4 regions of the Selenomonas oralis genome follow, and region 1 is predicted to be linked to each of the others. Evidence: riboswitches for the same ligand, from Rfam matches in the RefSeq annotation. Region 1 holds a riboswitch; each other region holds the start of a gene.

Region 1 (3,085 bases):
CACCCAACATCTCCATGCCGGCCAAGGGAGAGGCAAGCAGCACGACGAAGTCTGCCGTCGCGCAGGGAACCATCGACATCCGCGACAATCCCACGCAGGACATCTCCGCCCTCAGCCGCGATACGGCGAACTCGCTGAACGAGCTGGGCAGAATCTTTGACAAGCAGAAGATCGAAGAGCAGCAGGAACTCGCCGCCGCCTTCGGCGAGGAAGCCTTCCGCCTCGCACATAACTTGCCCGACGACGGCAGCGGCAGAAAAATCGCCGTCCATGCCATTATCGGCGGCATCATGAGCCAGATCACAGGTGCTGGCTTTGCTTCTGGTGCTGTCGGCGCCGGCCTCAACGAAGCTGTTATTAAGGCACTTGATGGCAAAGATCCGGGTACGGTTCAGAGCGTCAGTGCCATCATCGGCGCAACCGTTGCAAAAGCCATCGGTGGGAATGCGGCAGCTGGTGCGACTTCGGTGGCTAGTGGGACGAAGAACAATTATGAGATGATGGCTTCTCCTGAAATGGCAGTTTTAGCAACATTATGTATAGCGATAGGATATGCTCTCATAAAGGAAGCGGTGAACCTGAACATGTTGCAGATGTAGAACCCAGAGAATAACATAGCTGTTTGTTAGGGAGTGTGTTATAGTTGCATCCAATAGAAACCGGAAATTGTAAACAAATTATTACAGAGTGCAAACCTGTAATTCCTTTACTCTTATTAAGATATGAAAGTATCGCCACATATTATACGGAAGAACCCGGTTTTATTTATGACGACCAAAACGAACCTTACGAACAAATTTTTAGACTACGAGAATTTATTCCTAATAAAATGATTTCCTCTTTCATGATTTATGCAAAAGATAGAAAAATATCCCGTCAACAGAATATTTTTATTCGCCATACATATTGGGATAAGAAACATGACAAACAGTATATCTCAGAAAAAGATGATGCAAGAAAAAAACATCTGCTGACGGCGATGCCTTCTTTATATGGAAGGACACTTTGGATTGATTCCCAAAACCGTCATTTTGTAAATATTATTCGCATATTGCAGGATATTCAATTACATATTGAGAAAGGCGTTGTTTTTCATAAAAGTAAACAACAAAAAAGATGGAGCGATCTAGAAATCTGTATACTATTTGATTGGGGAAAATACTGTAGGATATGGGATGGATCACAAGAAAACGATCATTTCGGAAAATGGCTCAAATCATTAAAATATACTATAAAGCAAATACTAAAAACCACCTTAGATGAAGATAAATCTCTGGAGAAAATAACATTAGACCAATCTTTCCCTCTAATGTTATTTCGAGATTTGGTTTGTGGGCTTCATAAAAAATAAAAGACAACCTTTCATGCCAGAAGCATTCAATATATGATGATATTGTCGGCTTGCAAGGATAGATCTTGTTGTTTGGAAAAGGATGCCTTACCGCCGACGGAAAGCAGAAGCAAGGAATACGTGGACAGCACGATTCGTGCAGGAGGCACAGCAAGCCTTATGGCGGCAGAGCATGGCTTTTTCGTCCAAGGCTCCTGAGTTGCAGGAAAGGACATTTCTTTCTCTTTAAACGACGGCCCATAACGCGTATATGCGCTGTTTCCTTGACTTTTTCCGCGATTTGTATAATAATGGCTAGTGGAACAGGTGCCTATGAGGCTCAATAGAGAAGCCGGTTGAACCGGCGCGGTCCCGCCACTGTCGGGTGGAGCGCTCCCAAGAGATGCCACTGGCCATGAGGCTGGGAAGGTTTGGGAAGCGCGAGGAAACCCTAGCCAGGAGAACTGCCTGTTTGACAATCACCGTTGGGGGGATCCCCCCAAGACCCGCGAGCGATGGGAAGGGGATTCTTTTTTTGCTGTCATGGGGCTGCATCTTCATTCTTTTCGCGATGGGATGAAGGCAGCTTCTTATTTTTGCAAATGCAGATACTGTCCCCGGGCGGCGAGTGTGGCAGAGACTTTTGGAGAGATATGGGAGGAAGACATGAAAGGAATATTTTTCGGTATCGGTGTGGGTCCCGGCGACCCGGAGCTTTTGACAGTAAAGGCAATTCGTGCCATGGAGAAGGCCGATGTGCTGATTGCACCGAAGACGGAGAAGAAGGACGGCAGCGTGGCGCTTTCGATTGCACAGCCATATTTGAAGAAGGATATCGAGATCGTCTACCAGGTGTTTCCTATGGTGGCGAACTTTGCGGAGTCGACAGATGCTTGGGAGGAGAACAAGGCGGAGATTCTGGCGCTCTTGGAAGAGGGCAAGAATGTCGCGTTCCTGACGCTCGGCGACCCGATGTTCTACAGTACCTATATCTATGTCTACCGCCTGCTTGAGCATGAGGATGTGGAAATCCAGACGATTCCCGGAATTCCGGCATTTTGCGCCATCGGCAGTCAGCTCGGCTATCCGATTGTCGAGGGGAATGATATTGTTTCCATTATTCCGGCGACGGCTTCGCCGGAGAAGATTGCGAAAATCCTGCCCGTGACAGACAATGCCGTCCTGATGAAGGTTTACAAGAATTTCCCCGCAATCGCCGATATGCTCAGTGAGAACAACCTTGCGAAGAAGGCTGTGATGGTGAGCCGCTGCGGTTTGCCGGACGAGGAGCGCATTGATGATATAGAAGCGCAGAAGGAGAAGAAGGTCAATTATCTCTCGACGATCCTTACGCGCCGTGACGCCTGACGAGGAGGGTGCAAAATGAACCGTGTTTTTCGCATGACAGCTGTGCTGTCCTTCTTCTTGCTGGCTGCCGCTCTTTTTTCCGGCTGCGGCGGCAAGGAAGCGGGGGAGGCTTCAGGAGAAAAGGCATTTGCCGTGATCAAGGATGATATGGGGCGCGATGTCACGCTGCCGACAAAGCCGGAGCGAATCGTCGTGCTGTCGGCCTCGTTCCTTGAGCCGCTGCACGCTGTGGGCGGTGATGTCGTCGGGCGTCCCGATTCGAAAACGCAGATGCCCGACTACGCAAAGGACAAGGCCAGTGTCGGTGCGGTCTACCAGATCGATATGGAAAAGGTGCTTGCGTGCAAACCGGATCTTGTCATCGTCAATAAAGGCATGAATGAAAAG
Region 2 (3,085 bases), 170 kb from region 1:
ATGATGGAAAGGATATTGGGCGCGATATGGCGGAAAAACATCTGCACGGGACGCGTGCCGTTCGTCACAGCCGCCGCGATATAATCCTGCTGGCGCACCTTCAGCGTCATGCTGCGCGCCAGGCGTGCATACTTCGTCCAACCGACGGCGACAAGGGCGAGGATGGCATTGACCACGCTGCCGCCCATCATGCCCGCAATGGCGATCGCCAGCACGATGCCCGGAAAGGCGAGGAACATATCGGCAAAGCGCATGATGATCGTATCCACCTTGCCGCCGACATAGCCGGCAACGACGCCGATGGCAGAGCCGATGCCGGCGATGAGGATGACGACCGTCAAAGACATGAACACCGATATGCGCGCGCCGTAAATCACGCGCGTAAAGAGATCGCGCCCGAGTTTATCCGTTCCGAACCAATGCTCGGCGGAAGGCGGCAGAAATGCCTGCTGCATCGACGACTCATAGGGATCCTGCGTCAAGATGAAGGGCGCGAGAAGCGCTGTGAGGAAGATCAACCCTGCCAATATGGAATAGAAGCGCAGGAGCTTTGCGTCCTTGCTCATGATTTCGCCCCCTTCTTCAGGCGCGGATCAAGATATACATAGGACAGATCCACAAGGAAGTTGACCACCATGTAGAAGATGGCTGTCCAGAGAACGAATCCCTCCAACAACGGATAGTCTCGCATCTCGATCGCCCGCACCGCCAGGCGGCCTATGCCGGGCCAGCCGAAGACGATCTCGACGATCGCCACACCGCCCAAGAGCCAGCCTAGAGCCAAACCGAAGAGCGTGATGAGCGGCAAAAACGCATTGGGCAGCACATGGCGCCACAGAATGCGCTGCATGGACAGACCGCGAGCCTTGGCGCCGATGACGTAATCCTGACTGAACTCTTCGAGCACGGCGGTACGCACCTGCCTCGTATACTTGGAAGACAGGAGGATCGCCAGGGTTGCAGACGGAAGAATCAGCCCTTCCAGAGTGACCTCGCCGCCCGAAATCGGGAACAGTCCCAATTTCAAACCGAAGACAAAGAGAAGCAGCAAGCCGACCCAGAAGCTTGGCATCGAAACGCCGAGAAAGGACACGCCGCGAATCAAATAATCCGGCCAACGGTTGCGATATAAAGCTGCGATGACTCCGCAAGGCACAGAAACGACGAGCATCATCAAGGTTGCTGTTCCTGCCAAAAGCAGCGTGCCGAGAAGATTCTGCTCAAGCTTTTCAGCAACCGGCATCTTGGCGGAATAGCTCATGCCCATATCGCCATGCAGCAAGCCGGAAAGCCAGTGCAGATACTGCTCATGGAAGGGACGGTCAAGCCCCAATTCGTGACGTGTCTTTTCGATAGTTTCCTGCGACACCATCGTATCGCCGGTCTCCAGGATCATCTCTACAGGATCACCGGGAGCGAGATACGTCAGACCGAATGTCAAGAATGTAACGCCCAAAAGCGTGATGAGCATCTGACACAGGCGACGTATCAAATCTTTTCCTTTCAATGCAATACCTCATCTCCTTACAAAATCAAAAATTACTCCTGCAAAATCCTCCCGAAATCTCAGCGAAGGATTTTTATTCAGAAACGCAGATCTTGCGGCGTTTCCATAAGAAAACCGCATGTCCATCGACCAACGACAGGACATGCGGTGCTTCCCACAAAGCGCGGAATACCAAGGACATATTCCCCCATCGGAATACGCCTTGGCATCCATCTCCCCATCTCTCGTAAGTCAAGCAATGAATCTTATCATAAGCAGGCTTTCTGGCTCTCGGATCATCGTTTGTTTCCGTCTTCCCGGGTTTTCCCCAGTGACATGTCAGGAAGTGCCGATGCATTCAGCACTTTCATCAGAAACAGCGATTTCAGCGCTTCCCATGGAAACAAATTCCCCGATTACAGCTGCGGGACAGCATGGGTCTTTCACCCATTTTCCTCTCATCGCTCGCCGATATAGGTCGGCGACACTTATGACGTACCGTATGAAGTTTTATATTACTGAAAGTAATTATACATCATATAAAAGTGTGTAGCAAGAAAAAGATACAAGATTTTCTTTGGAAACAACTATTTTGATTTGCAAGAATTACCTTATTTTTAATGTTCTAATTGACGATTGAGGAAATCCCGACCAAAAATCTTCAGCGTATAATAAAGTCCTATGAAAAACGGGATATACTCCGCAATAAGACGCCAGCAAACGGCAAGAATACCAACGGTACCTGCCGGAACGGAATCAGCGAAAAGAAAGACAAAGCCTCCTTCAGCAATTCCTGAGCCGCCTGGGGTAGGTGTGAAATAGAGCAGCATATTAAGAAAAATCATGCGACCCATGACAGTATACCAATCGGCATCCGTCACGCCAAGTCCAAGGAGAAGACACGGTACAATCGCATAGATAAATATGAGACTGAGTCCCGATTCAAAAAAAATGCGTATCATACTTTTAGGCGACGATGCAAGAAGATGTACACCGGTCTTAATGTCGCGATAAAATGCCATAATTTTTTTTCTGCGTTCGTCCTTTGCATGTTTTGTGAAGCGCAGTACAACATAATCGAGGACATTCGTACGAGCTGCCGCAACAATCAGCATGATAACGATAAAAGCCGCAATGGAAATCAACATCAATGTATGGTTATCAATCCCTGGCAAAATACCTGTATCATGGAGAAAAATGAACGGCATACAACAAATAAGAAAGAGAATCGAAACCAGTGTCCGCACAATGACAAGCACTGTCGCTTTGCCTGCGGGAATTCCCGCATGACGCAAAAACATGAGTTGGGCGACTGCCCCTCCCGTTGCGCCAGGTGTCAAAAGCGCAAGAAAGTAGTTACCAAAAACAACTTGTACGGCCTGGGACAGCGTAATTTTTTCATCTGAAATTTTCACAAGATGCATGAGACGCGTACCGTCAAGCGTCAGCCCAAGTCCCACACAGATAAGCGCAAGTACAATCGACCAAGGTTTAAACGCCGTAAGGTTTGTAAGCGTATTGATATCAACAGTGGAATAGATAACCGCACCAGAGATAATGAAAACAAGCAAAAGCGGCAAAACAAAGCGCTTGCAGAAC
Region 3 (3,085 bases), 140 kb from region 1:
ATGGGAGTGGACGGCGCAAAAGCATGCTGCAAAAGATGCTGGAGAAACTGGACGAATTCATCGCACGCTGGAAAGATTACCAGAAAAAGCTCCGCATCATGGGAACGCGCAACAGCTTCGCCAAGACGGATCCCGATGCGACCTTTATGCGGATGAAAGAAGATGCGATGCGAAACGGACAACTGAAGCCGGCCTACAATATCCAATGCGGCGTCGATGCAGAATTCATCACATGGGCAACGGTTGGACCGCAACCGACAGATACGACGATGCTCATCCCGTTCCTAGAAGATTTTCATGCGCATACGAAGGAGCGCTATGCCAAGGTCATCGCCGACGCTGGTTATGAAAGCGAAGAGAACTACGTCTATCTCAAAGCGAATGGGCAGGCGGCCTACATCAAGCCGAACAACTACGAACGAGCAAAGACCCGGGCTTGGAAGAATGACATCGGGCGTTTCGAGAACATGACCTATCTCAGCGACGAAGACGCCTATCTCTGTGCCGACGGCAGGAAACTCACGGTTACGGGCACGAAGACGGTAAAGAGCAAGACCGGCTATGCGAGCGTCAAAACCTGCTACAAGGCAGACCCAATCCATCTGCCTGAAGGTTTTGATTGACACGTTACAAGTCTCATGTTATTATATAATAAAAATTTTATATGATTGAATTGGGTGTCTTTGGACTTAATAGGGAATTTGGTGCAAGCCAAAGCGGTCACGCCACTGTAGCAGCGAGCGACTTTGCAGAAGGACGCACAGCGTTCTTGGTCACTGAGAGTTTTTCTTGGGAAGGCGCAAAGAAACGATGAACTGAAGCCAGGAGAACTGCCTAGTTGACAATCACCGATTGACCTGCGAGTGACGGGGATGGAGATTTTGTATACATGGATGCTCATACTATGCCTGAGCTTATTCGGTATGGTGTTTTTTGAGCAGCTGAGATTACAGCCCGTTTCCTTTGGATGGGGAAACGGGCTTTTTGTATGGAGCGAGGGCGGCAGAGAACTTCATCGTGAACGCGCCGTTGCTGATGATATGGAGTGCAGAAAAATTATATAGAAGAAGGATCTGAATCCGGAGGCAGAAGAGAAGATTGGGGAGAAGGTGATGGCAGGAGCAAAGGCAAATTGTGTTTGACCGTATCCGGATCGGCAATGATTCGGTGGAATCAACAAGAGGTGGTCTCAAAAAATTAAAGAACGAGGTGTTTTCATGTTTCAGACAAAGAAGTATATGGTTTCCGTTGTTACGGTTCTTCTTCTGATGGTCAGCATGATTTTCACGGCCTGCGGAGGTTCAGGAGATGTGAAGAAGGATGCGGCGCAGAATGACAAGCCCATTGAGATTACGGATGTAACAGGACAGACAGTCACGTTGAAAAAGCCGGCAGAACGCGTCGTTGTGCAGTGGAGTGCTTCGGGCGGTGCGTTTATGACGATGGCGGCACTGACAGGCAAGGATGTTGCCAATATCATCGTTGGGATTGATCCGTCTTTAAGCAAATATCGTGTGGATATGTGGAATCATTTCAAAGCGGATCTTCCGGAATTGGAAAAGATTCCTCTCATCGGCGCTGTGAATGAAAAAACCTTCGATACGGAAAAGGTGATTTCTCTGAATCCGGATGTCATCTTTATCCCGTTGTACATGAAAGATCAGTACGAATCCGATGTGAAGCCGAAGATCGATGCAGCCGGAATACCGACTATTTATATCGACTATCATGCGGAGAAGCTTGAAAATCATCAGCGTTCGATTGAAGCCATCGGCAAGGCGTTGGGCAAGGAGGAGCGCGCGGAAGAGCTCAAGAAGTTTTATACGGAGCACGTGACAAGGGTCACCGACCGCGTCAATAAGATCAACAAGCCGAAACCGACGGTCTATATTGAGACGGGCAATGAAGGACCAGAAGGATTTGGCACTGCATACAGCAGCAAGGTTGCATGGGGTGCCTTGGCAACGGTGTGCGGCGCCGATCTCATTACAAAAGATGTAGTCGCATCGGCGGGTCCTGTCAATCCCGAATTTATTCTGGAAAAGGATCCCGACATCATCATGATCATGGGCTCCTATTGGCCGAAAAAGGCTACTGCCATGCGCCTCGGATTTGAAACAAGCGAAGAGAATTCTCAGGAGCTCTTGAAGGCATTTACACAGCGCGATGGTTGGAATCAGCTGAAAGCAGTCAAGAACAAGCAGATCTATTCGGCTCATCATGGATTGCCGCGTGAGGTCTACGACTGCGCTGTATTTGAGTATCTGGCCAAGACGTACTATCCCGAAGAGTTCGCAGATGTTGATCCGGAAGGCACGCTCAAGGAATTCTACGAAAAATTTCTTCCGTTCTCCTATGGGGGAATTTGGTTCATGCATTTGAATTAGGAAAGGGCTTAACATAGTGGAAGAGATGAAGGATCATTTTGACTACAAAAAGCAGAGTTACCGCAAAATCATCTTTATTTTGCTCGGGCTGCTGATTTGTGCAATAAGTTTTATGACCGACGTGATTGTAGGCCCGGCCTCGCTCACGCCACAGGATGTTTGGCTGGCGGTGATACAGTCGCCGGAGGTTTCCAAAAACGCGAATGTCATCGTTTGGTCGATTCGGCTTCCGACGGCCGTCATGGCTTTGCTCGTCGGGGCTTCTCTGGGGATTGCCGGGGCGGGAATGCAGACGATTCTCGATAATCCGCTCTCTAGCCCCTATACCCTCGGCATATCGGCAGGCGCGGGGTTCGGCGCCTCCCTCGTGGTTGTGGTCGGACTGAGCTCACTGGAGTTTCTGGGTGAGTTCATGGTGCCTTTCGGTGCGTTTATATTCGCAGGACTGACGAGTTTCTTCATATACTCCATCAATAAGATCAAGAGTTTTTCCTCTGAGACAATGATCCTTGCCGGTATTGGCATGATGTTCTTGTTCCAGGCGCTTCAATCTCTGATGCAGTATATGGCAACGCCCGAAGCTCTCCAGAACATTGTTTTTTGGACGATGGGCAGTCTGTCAAAAGCAACTTGGCTGAACATCTCCATTGTTTTCATCGTACTGCTCCTGATGCTTCCGCTTATGATGCGCGAATCGT
Region 4 (3,085 bases), 1.3 Mb from region 1:
GAGGGCATGATCGAGGCCATGAACAACGAGACGCAGGATATGTCCGCAGTGACGGAAGAGATGTCGGCGGGCATGGAGGAGACGGCGGCTTCGACGGCAAGCATGCAGCAGGTCAGCAACCATTTGAGCGAGGAGATCCGCGGCACGGTCGGCGTGATGAAGAAGAGCGAGGCGTACACGCAGGAAATCAGCACGCGTGCGACGGAGCTCAAGATAAAGATGGAGCAGGCGCAGGAGGCTTCCCAGCGCGTCTACGAGTCGTCCAAGGGGTCGGTGGAAGCGGCCATCGAATCGGCGAAGGTCGTCGAGCAGATCTCGCAGCTCACGCAGGCGATTACGGATATCGCCGAGCAGACGAACCTCCTCGCGCTGAATGCGAGCATCGAGGCGGCGCGTGCCGGCGATCAGGGCCGCGGCTTCTCCGTCGTTGCGGGCGAGGTCGCAAAGCTTGCCGAGCAGTCGCAGGGGACGGCGGAAAAGATCAAGAGCCTCACGGGGGAAGTGACAAGCGCCATGCAGGCGCTGTCCAAGAGTGCGTTCGATCTCTTGGCACTTCTCGATGGGGATGTGCGCAAGGATTATGCGCAGATGGACGATACGGCTGTCCGGTACAAGGAGGATGCGGAATACTTCCTGAAAGCGGCGAAGGAAAGCACCAAGACTTCGGAGGTGCTTCTGCAGTCGGTGGAGAACATGAACCACTCGATGGAGGAAATCGGCCGGGCGACGCACGAAAGCGCCGACGGCAACACGCGCATCGCCGAGAATATCGTCGGCATGGCGGAGAAGTACGCCGACATTCTCGACAAGGTGCAGAGCTTCAAGGAAGGCACGGAGCGACTGAAAAATCTCGTGGCGGCATTTTCGGGCTGAGGCTGATTTTTCGCCGGCTCGGATCACGCCGAAAATAAGACGGGAATCGGGAGCGGCACAGCAGCGCCGCTCCCGGTTTTTTGCGCGGCAGACGACATTTTGCCGGGTGGGCCGCCGTCTGCCCGAGACGAACGCACGGAGGATGGAAAACTTTTCCCGTGCTATTGACAATGCCTATGGGGAATGATATTCTGGCAGTCGGAAGCCCGGAGATATGAAAACCGTATAGAATGGGATCAGGTGTCGCAAGACTTAATAGGGAAGCCGGAGGAGCCGGCGCGGTCCCGCCACTGTAACAGCGAGCGAATCCGCAAGATGCCACTGGGGAAGCCCGGGAAGGTGCGGAGGAGCGATGAACTGGAGCCAGGAGAACTGCCTGATTGACGATTGCCGTTTGACCTGCGAGCGATGGGGAGGGAATCTGGCTTTATCGGCCGGCTGCTTCCGCCTTGGGGCGGAAGGACAGTGCGGCGCATCTTTTTGCGTCCTGATGAAGCGGTGATTTTGAGCAGCGCCCTTTCCTGGCGGGAGGGGCGCTGCTTTTGGTTTGCGCCTGTGCCCTGCGGCGCCGTCGGACGGGCTCTTTTCGCCGCCTTTGCGGCGATGCGCAGGGCTTTTTTTGCGGCCGCTCTTTACAGGCGCGGCCTGATGGAAGGCGCCGGGCTTTTGTAATTCTTATGGCGACGAATCTGTAGCCGGCAGGGAGGCTAGGGCAAGATGGGGCGTCCTTTTCCGAGCATTTCAAGCTGATTTCGGACGAATCCGTTTCAGCGGGTCTGTTTTGAAAGAAAGGAGTCTTTTTCATGTTACTTCTCTATCGTCTGCACCGCTGGATCAGTGCGATCTGTGCAGTGTTTTTCCTCCTGCTTTGCCTCACGGGGCTACCTCTTCTCTTCAAGGAGGAGATCACGCAGTGGAACCGCGTCGAGCCTCTGCCCCATGCGGGAGACTCCTCCTACCATGTGCTCTGGCAGGGAACTTCTGCCGGACTCGACAAGGTCCTGGAAGAGAACCCCGACAAGAAGGTGCAGGCCATTTCCGCCATGCCCGAGCATGGGCTTCTGCTCTACCGCATCGCTGACAAGGGCAGTCACGGGCGCACGGGGCGCATGAGCATGGGTGGCACGCAGATCGCCTATTCGCCCATGACGGAACAGGCCGTTCCGTGGCGCAGCGGCGCAGTGAAGTCGCCTGCCGTCGCGAGCCTCATGCACACGCTGCACATCCTGCACCTGCGGCTCGCCATGGGGCAGGGCGGTATGATCTTCCTCGGCATTATGTGTTTCCTCAGCTTCCTCTCCATTCTCGGCGGCCTGCTGCTCTATCCGACCTTCATGCGCCGCCGCCTTTTCGGCGGCACGCGCGGCGGCGTCTCGGCGGGCAGCTCCTTCGACTGGCACAACTTCCTCGGCGTCGTCACGGCGGTCTGGGCGGGGCTTCTGACCTTGAGCGGCGTTGCCATCGTCATCTTCTCCGTGGGCTACGGCGCTTACCTCGCGGATGTCGACGCCCACGCGCCGCAGGGGGATGCTGCGAGCGTCCGCTACGAGGATATGCTCGCCTATGCGAAAGAAGCCTTCCCCGAGCAGGATGTCCTGAGCATGGAGGCCGCGACGGGCAAACTCCCTGCGACCCTCTACCTGACGGATGCGGCGCACCCCGCGATGTTCATGGGGCAGAAGGTGCTCTTTTCCCGTACGGCAGACGGCGAGCTCCTGCACTTCACTGAGCCGCTGCCGCGCTACTTGGCCGTCTGCGCCTCGCTGCTCGACCTCCACATCCATAACCATTCGACGATTCTCCTGAAAATCATCTGGGCGCTGCTCGACATCGTGACGATCGTCGTCATCGTCACGGGGTTCCTCGGCTGGTGGCAGCGCACGCACAGGCAGAAGGAGCGCCGGCCCGTCTTTGCGGACGACAGGGGACGTTCGCTGCTGGCTTCCGTCTGGAAGCTGCCGGCGCTCCTCGCAGCGCTCTCCCTCATCGGCATGACGGCGCCGCTCTCGGATACCTTCCTCGGCAATACGGGCGGCACGCTTGCCTGGCTCCTAGTCCTCGCCGTAAGCGCCGTCGCCTGGCTCTTCGCCAAGCGGCCGTAAGTTGCACGCACAAACGGCTGCTTCATTGTGCGCCGCCTAGGAAAATTCTTGTTTTCAAAGCGGCTTTTTTGCAGTATACTGTAAAGTACAGTTGGCAGCGGAGGGATTCC

Evidence for each region. Region 1 has a riboswitch for cobalamin ahead of cobI (precorrin-2 C(20)-methyltransferase). Riboswitches for the same ligand answer to the same signal wherever they lie in the genome.
Region 2: linked by a shared signal. The riboswitch ahead of nikB (nickel ABC transporter permease) and the one ahead of cobI (precorrin-2 C(20)-methyltransferase) in region 1 are both predicted to bind cobalamin.
Region 3: linked by a shared signal. The riboswitch ahead of ACRTGH_RS00215 (ABC transporter substrate-binding protein) and the one ahead of cobI (precorrin-2 C(20)-methyltransferase) in region 1 are both predicted to bind cobalamin.
Region 4: linked by a shared signal. The riboswitch ahead of ACRTGH_RS05815 (hypothetical protein) and the one ahead of cobI (precorrin-2 C(20)-methyltransferase) in region 1 are both predicted to bind cobalamin.

The regions. Positions count from the first base shown of each region.
Region 1 covers NZ_CP194411.1:2,505,252-2,508,336, reverse strand. Annotated here, with positions in the region: partial or broken gene ACRTGH_RS11870 (hemagglutinin repeat-containing protein) at 1-503, shown strand, start outside; gene ACRTGH_RS11865 (hypothetical protein) at 644-1,351, shown strand; cobalamin riboswitch at 1,639-1,816, shown strand; gene cobI (precorrin-2 C(20)-methyltransferase) at 1,997-2,698, shown strand; gene ACRTGH_RS11855 (ABC transporter substrate-binding protein) at 2,714-3,085, shown strand, end outside.
Region 2 covers NZ_CP194411.1:2,331,535-2,334,619, forward strand. Annotated here, with positions in the region: gene nikC (nickel transporter permease) at 1-566, opposite strand, end outside; gene nikB (nickel ABC transporter permease) at 563-1,507, opposite strand; cobalamin riboswitch at 1,744-1,993, opposite strand; gene ACRTGH_RS11040 (lysylphosphatidylglycerol synthase transmembrane domain-containing protein) at 2,104-3,085, opposite strand, start outside.
Region 3 covers NZ_CP194411.1:45,877-48,961, reverse strand. Annotated here, with positions in the region: gene ACRTGH_RS00220 (transposase) at 24-623, shown strand; cobalamin riboswitch at 659-852, shown strand; gene ACRTGH_RS00215 (ABC transporter substrate-binding protein) at 1,218-2,387, shown strand; gene ACRTGH_RS00210 (FecCD family ABC transporter permease) at 2,413-3,085, shown strand, end outside.
Region 4 covers NZ_CP194411.1:1,217,488-1,220,572, forward strand. Annotated here, with positions in the region: gene ACRTGH_RS05810 (methyl-accepting chemotaxis protein) at 1-873, shown strand, start outside; cobalamin riboswitch at 1,095-1,267, shown strand; gene ACRTGH_RS05815 (hypothetical protein) at 1,339-1,545, shown strand; gene ACRTGH_RS05820 (PepSY-associated TM helix domain-containing protein) at 1,677-2,975, shown strand.